Regions from separate parts of the Streptomyces sp. CNT372 genome, predicted to be linked through region 1. Evidence: riboswitches for the same ligand, from Rfam matches in the RefSeq annotation. Region 1 holds a riboswitch; the other holds the start of a gene.
What was found. A riboswitch is a leader RNA that binds a small molecule or an ion and turns the genes downstream of it on or off. The one in region 1 is predicted to bind thiamine pyrophosphate.
Positions count from the first base shown of each region.

Region 2: linked by a shared signal. The riboswitch ahead of C593_RS0124615 (thiamine ABC transporter substrate-binding protein) and the one ahead of thiO (glycine oxidase ThiO) in region 1 are both predicted to bind thiamine pyrophosphate.

Region 1 covers NZ_KB897783.1:302,160-307,090, forward strand. Annotated here, with positions in the region: gene C593_RS0118415 (FAD-dependent oxidoreductase) at 1-909, opposite strand, end outside; gene C593_RS0118420 (avidin-fold protein) at 965-1,306, opposite strand; TPP riboswitch at 1,390-1,502, shown strand; gene thiO (glycine oxidase ThiO) at 1,500-2,768, shown strand; gene thiS (sulfur carrier protein ThiS) at 2,837-3,037, shown strand; gene C593_RS0118435 (thiazole synthase) at 3,043-3,843, shown strand; gene pknB (Stk1 family PASTA domain-containing Ser/Thr kinase) at 3,968-4,931, shown strand, end outside.
Region 2 covers NZ_KB897789.1:96,519-101,449, reverse strand. Annotated here, with positions in the region: gene frr (ribosome recycling factor) at 1-392, shown strand, start outside; gene C593_RS0124625 (phosphatidate cytidylyltransferase) at 392-1,627, shown strand; gene rlmN (dual-specificity RNA methyltransferase RlmN) at 1,707-2,813, shown strand; TPP riboswitch at 2,942-3,047, shown strand; gene C593_RS0124615 (thiamine ABC transporter substrate-binding protein) at 3,042-4,145, shown strand; gene C593_RS0124610 (ABC transporter permease) at 4,235-4,931, shown strand, end outside.

The sequences.
Region 1 (4,931 bases):
GCCGGTGACCGCGGCGGCCACGGTCCGGGGGCCCTGGAGGGCGTTGTCCCAGTGGTGCACGAGGAGCCGGTCGCCGTAGCGGGCGGACGGGTAGGAGGCGCAGTCGCCCACCGCGTAGACGTCGGGGGCCGAGGTGCGCAGATGACGGTCGGCGACCACCTCCCCGGCCGCCCCCAGCGCGATGCCGCTGCCGGCGAGGGCGGCGGTCGAGGGCCGGGCGCCGATGCCGACGACCACGGCCCCGGCCGGGATCCGGTGCCCGGACGCGAGGAGGACCGCGCCCTCCTCCACGGCCGCGACGCGTTCCCCGGTGAGGAGCCGGACGCCCGCCTCCGCGTACCAGCGGGCCATCGGCGCGGCGACCTCGGCGGGCAGGGACCCGGCGAGCGGCCGGTCCGCGGCCTCCACGACGGTGACCGCGCAGCCCGCCTCCCGGGCGGCGGTGGCGAACTCCGCGCCGATCCAGCCCGCCCCGACCACCACGATCTCGTGCCGGCGTTCCAGCACCGGGCGCAGGCGGTCGGCGTCGTCGAGGGTGCGCAGCAGATGGACGCCGGGGACGCCCTCGGCACCGGGCAGGGACACGGGTCCGGCGCCGGTCGCCAGGACCAGCACGTCGTAGCGGACGGGCCCGGCTTCGGTGTCGACCTCGTGGTCGGCGGGCCGGACGCCGGTGACCTCGCAGCCGAGGCGGAGGTCGACGCCGAGTTCGTCGAAGTCGATGTCGAAGGCGGAGCTCTCGGCGGTGCCCAGCAGGATCGCCTTGGACAGGGGCGGGCGGTCGTAGGGCTGGTGGGGTTCGGCGCCGATCAGGACGATCTCGCCCGCGAAACCGGCCTCGCGCAGGGCGACGGCGCTCTGCACACCGGCCATCCCGGCGCCGACGACGACCACCCGCCGCTCGTTCATCCGCTCCTCCACCGTCCGCTCGTCCACGCGCACACCCTAACGATCTGACGATCCGTCAGGAGAGCGGCTCCTCGACGACGCTGGTGCCGCCGCCCTCCTGGGACTCCCACTCCCAGCTCTCGTCCAGCCGCACCCGCCCGTCCGGCAGCTCGCTCGCGGTGGAGACGCAGTGCCCGGAGGAGGTCGTGCCGTCCGCCTTCAACTGCACGTAGCGGAAGTCGAGCCGGTCGCCCTCCCGGGTCCCGACGAGGTGGCCGCGCACCACGTCCCCGCCCGCGTACTCGGCCCAGACCCGCCCGCGCTCCTCGTGGTAGGTGAACCGGGTGCGGGTGCCGACCTGCCCGGGGGCCTGGTCGGCGACGGGGACGAGCACCAGCCCGTCGAGCGATCTCACCATGCGGTCGCGCCTCCTGTGCCGTGGTCCCGCGGCCCGGCCGCTCCCTTACCGGGGCCGGGGGCGGGGCGTTAGGGTGGCCACCGTAAGGCACTCGCGGGAGCCCGGACGCACCGGGCTGAGAGGGGGGCTGGCCGGCCCCCGACCGTACGAACCTGATCCGGGTCATGCCGGCGAAGGGAGGGGCTGGACACCCATGTCCCGTACAGCGGACACGGACACAGCAGACACAACGGGCACGGGCGCGGCGATCACGGCGGACGCGGTGGAGGCGGCGACCACGGTGGACGCCACCATCACCGCGGGTCCGGCGCGCGCGCCGGACGTCCTCGTCGTCGGCGGTGGCGTCATCGGGCTGGTGACCGCCTGGCGCACCGCGCAGCGCGGGCTCACCGTCACCGTCGTGGACCCCGAACCGGGCGGCGGGGCCGCCCAGGTCGCGGCGGGCATGCTGGCGGCCGTCACCGAACTCCACTACGGCGAGCAGACCCTGCTCGCGCTCAACCTCGAATCCGCCCGCCGCTACCCGGCGTTCGTCGCGGAGCTGGAGGAGGCGAGCGGCCGGGACACCGGCTACCGGTCGTGCGGGACCCTCGCGGTGGCCCTGGACGCGGACGACCGGGCGCATCTGCGGGAGCTGCACGCGCTCCAGACCCGCTCGGGTCTCACCTCCGCCTGGCTGACCGGGCGCGAGTGCCGGCGGCTGGAGCCCATGCTCGCACCCGGGGTGCGCGGCGGGCTGCGCGTCGACGGGGACCACCAGGTCGACCCCCGGCGGCTCACCGCCGCCCTGGTCACCGCCTGCCGCCGGGCGGGCGTGGGCTTCGTGCGCGGCTGGGCGGAGCGGCTGACGGTGGCGCACGACCGCGCCACGGGTGTGGTCCTCGCCGACGGGACCGCGCTGGCCGCGGGCCGGGTGGTGCTCGCGGGCGGCAGCCTCAGCGGCCGGCTCGGCGGGGTGCCGCCGCGGGCGCTGCCCCCGGTGCGCCCGGTCAAGGGCCAGGTGCTGCGGCTGGAGGTGCCCCGCGCGTACGCGCCGTTCCTCTCCCGGACGGTGCGGGCGATGGTGCGCGGCAGCCATGTGTACCTGGTGCCGCGCGAGTCCGGGGAGCTGGTCGTCGGAGCCACCAGCGAGGAGCTGGGCTGGGACACCACGGTCACGGCCGGCGGGGTCTACGAACTCCTCCGCGACGCCCATGAGCTGGTGCCCGGGATCACCGAACTGCCGCTGGTCGAGACCCGCGCCGGGCTGCGGCCCGGCTCCCCCGACAACGCCCCGATGCTGGGGCCGACCGCGCTGCCCGGACTGCTGCTGGCCACCGGCCACCACCGCAACGGCGTACTGCTCGCCCCGGTGACCGGCGATGTCCTCGCGAGCGTCCTCGCCGACGGCGAACTGCCCGCGCACGCCCGGCCGTTCGGCCCCGGCCGCTTCGCCCCCGTACGACAGGAACAGCCCGTATGAACACCTCCGAGAACCCTTCCGCCGCCGTGCCCCCGGCTCCCGCCCCGGGCGCGGCCGTGAACGGCCGCATGACCGTCGTGGTCAACGGCGAGGCCCGGGAGCTGGCCGCCGGGACCACCCTGGACGCGGTCGTCGCCACGCTGAGCGCCGCGCCCTCCGGGGTGGCGGCGGCGGTGAACGAGACCGTGGTGCCGCGTGGTGCCTGGGCGGCCACCCGGCTCGGCGCGGGCGACCGCGTCGAGGTCCTCACCGCGGTCCAGGGAGGCTGAGCGCCATGGCGGACGACCGGCTCGTCATCGGCGGCGAGTCCTTCGCCTCCCGGCTGATCATGGGTACCGGCGGAGCGCCCAGCCTGGAGATCCTGGAACACTCCCTGATCGCCAGCGGCACCGAGCTGACCACCGTCGCCATGCGGCGGCTGGACCCGACCGTGCAGGGCTCGGTGCTCTCCGTGCTCACCCGGCTCGGCATCCGGGTGCTGCCCAACACCGCGGGCTGCTTCACCGCGGGCGAGGCCGTGCTCACCGCGCGCCTCGCCCGGGAGGCGCTGGGCACCGACTGGATCAAGCTGGAGGTCGTCGCCGACGAACGGACCCTCCTCCCGGACGGCTCCGAACTGCTGGACGCGGCCGAGACCCTCGTCGACGACGGCTTCACCGTGCTGCCCTACACCAACGACGACCCCGTGCTGGCCCGCAGGCTGGAGGACGCGGGCTGTGCGGCGATCATGCCGCTCGGCTCGCCGATCGGCTCCGGGCTCGGCATCCGCAATCCGCACAACTTCCAGCTCATCGTCGAGCGGGCGGGCGTCCCGGTGATCCTGGACGCGGGCGCCGGGACGGCCTCGGACGCGGCCCTGGCGATGGAACTGGGCTGCGACGCGGTGATGCTGGCCTCGGCCGTGACCCGGGCGCAGGAACCGGCGCTGATGGCGGAGGCGATGCGGCACGCGGTGGAGGCGGGCCGGCTGGCCCGGCGGGCGGGGCGGATCCCCCGCCGGCACTTCGCGGAGGCGTCCTCGCCCACCGAGGGGCTCGCCGCGCTGGGCCACGACCCGGAGCGCCCGGCGTTCTGACCGCCCCGGGTCCGGGTCCGGACCGGACCCGGACCCTCCGCCGGGAGGGGCGTGCGTCACAGGTGCGCTGCAGGTGCGTACCGGAGCGGCGGGGGTGTCCTGACCGGCTCGTAGACTCTGGTGCGTGGACACGACCCTCCAGGACCCTCTCGTCGGGCAGGTGCTCGACGGCCGCTACCGCGTCGACGAGCGCATCGCCGTCGGCGGCATGGCCACGGTCTACCGGGCCGTCGACACCCGGCTCGACCGGGTGCTCGCGCTCAAGGTGATGCACCCGGACCTCGCGGCCGACGCGACCTTCGTCGAGCGCTTCATCCGCGAGGCCAAGTCCGTCGCGCACCTGGCCCACTCCAATGTCGTCGGTGTCTTCGACCAGGGCGCCGAGGGCGCGTACGTCTATCTCGCGATGGAGTACGTCGAGGGCTGCACCCTGCGCGATGTGCTGCGCGAGCGGGGCGCGCTGCCGCCGCGGGCCGCCCTGGACATCCTGGAGCCGGTCCTCGCCGCGCTGGGCGCGGCCCACCGGGCCGGGTTCGTGCACCGCGACATGAAGCCGGAGAACGTCCTGATAGGGGACGACGGCCGGGTGAAGGTGGCGGACTTCGGCCTGGTCCGGGCGGTCGGCTCGGTCACGAGCACCACCGGCTCGGTCCTCGGCACGGTCTCCTACCTGGCCCCCGAGCAGATCGAGTACGGCACCGCCGACACCCGGGCGGACGTCTACGCCTGCGGCGTGATGCTCTACGAGATGCTCACGGGCTCCAAGCCGCACGGCGGCGACACCGCCGCCCAGGTCCTCTATCTGCACCTCAACGAGGACGTGCCCGCCCCCTCCGCCCTGGTCCCGGGTCTCGCCGTGGACCTGGACGAGCTGGTCGCGGGCGCCACGGCCCGCAACCCCGACCTGCGCCCGTACGACGCGGTGGCCCTGCTGGCGGGCGCCCGCGAGGTCCGCGCGACCCTGTCCGAGGAGCAGCTCGACGCGGTCCCGCCGCAGGCCCGCTCCGGGCCGGGCACGGGCGCCCCGGGCGACGAGCGCACGGATGTGCTGCCCCGCACGGCGGGCCGGAGCGAGCGCACCGATGTGC
Region 2 (4,931 bases), on a different contig from region 1:
CGTTCTCGGTGCCCGAGCCGCGGATGGCGGTCGTCACGCCGTTCGACAAGTCCGCGCTGCGCAACATCGAGCAGGCCATCCGCGACTCCGACCTCGGCGTCAACCCGAGCAACGACGGCAACATCATCCGTGTGGTCTTCCCGGAGCTCACGCAGGACCGCCGCAAGGAGTTCATCAAGGTCGCCAAGACCAAGAGCGAGGACGCGAAGATCTCGATCCGCGCCGTCCGCCGCAAGGCCAAGGAGACCATCGACAAGTTCGTCAAGGACGGCGAGGTCGGCGAGGACGAGGGCCGGCGTGCGGAGAAGGAGCTCGACGACACCACCGCGAAGTACGTGACGCAGGTGGACGAGCTGCTCAAGCACAAGGAAGCCGAGCTGCTCGAGGTCTGATGAACGACTCTTCCTGGGGGGCCTCCGCCGGCGCGGGATACGCCGGTGCCTGGCCACCGCCCGACCAGGGGCCCCTCCCGGCGGGTCCTGCCCGCGATGGGCACGACGCACAGCAGACTCGGCCCATGCCCATCGTGCCGGACTTTCCCGACGCAGGGAGAGACGCCCAGTCCGCAAACCGCCCCGGCGGCCGTCACGGCCGCCGCGGGGGCCCCGAGGAGGGAGCCGCCCGGCTCGGCGGCCCCCTGTTCCGTGACGACGATCCGCAGGAGCCCATGTCCACCCCGCCGCCGGCCGCGCACCCGTCCCCGCCGGCCGCGCCGCGGCCCTCCGGGGGTCCGTCGCAGCCGCCGCAGGACGAGGCCCGGCAGCACGCTCAGCAGCCGCCGCCCCCGATGCCCGCGCACCCGACGGGCAAGAAGCGGGCCGGCCGGGACCTGCGGGCGGCCATAGGGGTCGGCGTCGGGCTCGGCGCCGTGATCGTGGCCTCGCTCTTCTTCGTCAAGGCCGTGTTCATCGGCGTGATAGCGGTCGCCGTCGTCGTCGGGCTGTGGGAGCTCACCACCCGCCTGGAGGAGCGCAAGCAGATCAGGGCGCCGCTGGTGCCCCTCGCCGTCGGTGGCGCGGCCATGGTGGTGGCCGGCTACCTCCGGGGGGCGGAGGGCGCCTGGGTGGCCATGGCGCTCACCGCGCTCGCCGTCCTCGTGTGGCGGATGACCCAACCGCCCGAGGGCTACCTCAAGGACGTCACGGCCGGCGTCTTCGCCGCCTTCTACGTCCCGTTCCTGGCCACCTTCGTGGCGATGATGCTCGCCGCCGACGACGGCCCGCAGCGGGTGCTCACCTTCCTGGTGCTCACCATCGTCAGCGACACCGGCGCGTACGCGGTCGGCTGGCGCTTCGGCAGGCACAAGCTCGCCCCGCGCATCAGCCCCGGGAAGACCCGCGAGGGGCTGCTCGGTGCCGTCGGCTTCGCGATGGCGGCGGGCGCGCTGTGCATGCAGTTCCTGGTGGACGGCGGCGCCTGGTGGCAGGGCCTGCTGCTGGGTCTCGCGGTGGCGGCCAGCGCGACGCTGGGCGACCTCGGCGAGTCGATGATCAAGCGCGACCTGGGCATCAAGGACATGGGCACCCTCCTCCCGGGCCACGGCGGCATCATGGACCGCCTCGACTCCCTCCTGCCGACCGCGCCCGTGGTCTGGCTGCTCCTGGTGATCTTCGTCGGCACGGGGTGACCTGCGCTTCTTCGGCTGGGGGCCCGCCGCCCACAGGGCGGCGGGCCCCCATTCTCATCTCTGCGACACTGGATGAACCATGCCTAAGCCCGGAGAACTCACTTTCGTCGCGCCCCGCGGAGCCAAGAAGCCGCCGCGGCACCTCGCCGACCTCACGCCCGCGGAGCGGAAGGAGGCCGTCGCCGCGATCGGCGAGAAGCCGTTCCGCGCCAAGCAGTTGTCGACGCACTACTTCGCCCGGTACGTGCACGACCCCGCGCAGTGGACCGACATCCCCGCCGCCGCCCGCGAAAAGCTCGCCGGGGAGCTGCTGCCCGATCTGATGTCGGTCGTCCGCCACATCTCCTGCGACGACGACACCACCCGCAAGACCCTCTGGCGGCTGCACGACGGCACGCTCGTCGAGTCCGTGCTGATGCGCTACCCGGACCGGGTCACCATGTGCATCTCCTCGCAGGCCGGCTGCGGGATGAACTGCCCGTTCTGCGCCACCGGCCAGGCCGGGCTGGACCGCAACCTGTCCACGGCCGAGATCGTGCACCAGATCGTCGACGGCATGCGTGCCCTGCGGGACGGGGAGGTCCCCGGCGGCCCCGCCCGGCTGTCGAACATCGTCTTCATGGGCATGGGCGAGCCGCTTGCCAACTACAAGCGGGTCGTCGGAGCCATCCGCCGGCTCACCGACCCCGAGCCGGACGGCCTCGGCCTCTCCCAGCGCGGGATCACCGTCTCCACCGTGGGTCTGGTGCCGGCCATGCTGCGCTTCGCCGACGAGGGCTTCAAGTGCCGTCTCGCCGTCTCCCTGCACGCCCCCGACGACGAGCTGCGCGACACCCTGGTGCCGGTGAACACCCGCTGGAAGGTCCGTGAGGTCCTCGACGCGGCCTGGGAGTACGCGGAGAAGTCCGGCCGCCGCATCTCCATCGAGTACGCGCTGATCCGGGACATCAACGACCAGGCCTGGCGCGGCGACCTCCTCGGGCGCCTCCTCAAGGGCAAGCGGGTGCACGTCAACCTGATCCCGCTCAACCCGACCCCGGGCTCCAAGTGGACCGCGTCCCGTCCCGAGGACGAGCGCGCCTTCGTCGAGGCGATCGCCGCGCACGGCGTCCCGGTCACCGTCCGGGACACCCGCGGGCAGGAGATCGACGGGGCGTGCGGGCAGCTCGCCGCCCAGGAGCGCTGAGGCCCCCGGCCGGCCGGGGCCCGGCGGAGGTGGCTGATACTGTGCGCCCTGTACGTTCGCACAGATGAACAGTGGCTGAGCGGACGACCCCGTCCGCGCCGAGCACGGTGCGGACGGCCGACAACGAAACATTCCGACAGGGGAGCGCACCACAGCGCTGAGAGTGCGGCACGGCCGCAGACCCTCGGACCTGATCCGGGTCATACCGGCGTAGGGAGTCAGCACACCATGAACAGCCAGCTTCGCCGTGCCGTCGGCACGGCCCTCGCCGCCGCCCTCGGCATCACCTCCCTCGCGGCCTGCGGCAGCGGCTCCGAGGACAGGGGCGGCGGCAACGGCGACGGGGCCGGGTCCAAGACCGTCACCCTGGTCACCCACGAGTCCTTCGCGGCCTCCGAGGCCGTCCTCGAGGAGTTCACGGAGCGGACCGGCTACACCGTGAAGATCCTCAAGAGCGGGGACGCCGGCACCGCGCTCAACAAGGAGATCCTCACCAAGGGCTCCCCGCAGGGCGACGTCTTCTTCGGCGTCGACAACACCCTGCTCTCCCGCGCCCTCGACAACGACCTGTTCACGCCCTACGAGGCGAAGGGCCTGGACCGTGTCGCGCCCGAGGTGCGGCTCGACGGGGACGAGCACCGCGTCACGCCCGTCGACACCGGTGACGTCTGCGTCAACTACGACAAGAAGTACTTCGCGGACAGGAAGCTCGCCCCGCCGAAGACCTTCGCCGACCTCGCGAAGCCCGCGTACAGGAACCTCCTGGTGGTCGAGAACGCCGCCACCTCCTCGCCCGGCCTCGGCTTCCTCCTCGGCACCGTCGGCGCCTTCGGCGAGGACGGCTGGCAGGACTACTGGAAGAAGCTGAAGGCCAACGGCGTGAAGGTCGTCGACGGCTGGGAGCAGGCGTACAACGAGGAGTTCTCCGGCTCCGCCGGCGGCAAGAAGGCTGGCGCCGACCGTCCCCTCGTCGTCTCCTACGCCTCCAGCCCGCCCGTCGAGGTCCTGTACGCGGAGCCGCAGCCGAAGGAGGCGCCCACTGGCGTCGCGACCGGGACCTGCTTCCGGCAGATCGAGTTCGCGGGCCTGCTCGACGGCGCGAAGAACGAGCAGGGCGGCAAGGCGCTCCTGGACTTCCTGGTCTCCACGACCTTCCAGGAGGACATGCCGCTCAACATGTTCGTCCACCCGGTCGTCTCCGACGCGAAGCTGCCCGAGCTGTTCACCGAGCACGGCGTGGTCGTGGACGAGCCCGAGACCGTCGCGCCCGCCACGATCGCCGGCAAGCGCGAGCAGTGGGTCCGGTCGTGGTCCTCGCTCGTCCTGAAGTAGACCCCGCCAGGGACCCGGGCCGGGGCCCGGTCCGCGAGCCCGGACCCGGGCCGGGCTCGCTCCGGGGGAGCGCGGCCCGGCTCGCGCTGATGGCCGGGCCGGTCGCGTTCTTCGCGGTCTTCTTCGCCTACCCGGTCACCGCCATCGTCGGCCGTGGCCTGCGCGCGGACGGGGCCTGGCACCTGGACCGGATCGGCGAGGTGGTCACCCGCCCGGACATCCTGTCCGTGCTGTGGTTCACCACCTGGCAGGCCCTCGCCTCCACCGCGCTCACCCTGCTGATCGCCCTCCCCGGCGCCTACGCCGTCGCCCGGCTCGACTTCCCCGGCAGACGACTGCTGCGGGCGGTGATCACCGTGCCGTTCGTGCTGCCGACGGTGGTCGTCGGCACCGCCTTCCTCGCCCTCGTCGGGCGTGGCGGGTTGCTGGACGAGCTGGCGGGCGTCCGCCTGGACACCACGGTCTGGGCGATCCTGCTGGCGCACGTCTTCTTCAACTACGCCGTCGTGGTGCGCACGGTCGGCGGGCTGTGGGCCCAGCTCGACCCCCGGCAGGAAGAGGCCGCGCGGATGCTGGGCGCCGGGCGGCTCCGGGCCTGGCGGACGGTCACGCTGCCCGCGCTGGCCCCCTCGCTGGCGGCGGCCGCGCTGATGGTCTTCCTGTTCACCTTCACCTCCTTCGGCATCGTGCAGATCCTCGGCGGGCCCACCTTCGCCACCCTGGAGGTGGAGATCTACCGGCAGACCGCCGACCTCCTCGACCTGCCGACCGCGGCCGTCCTGACCC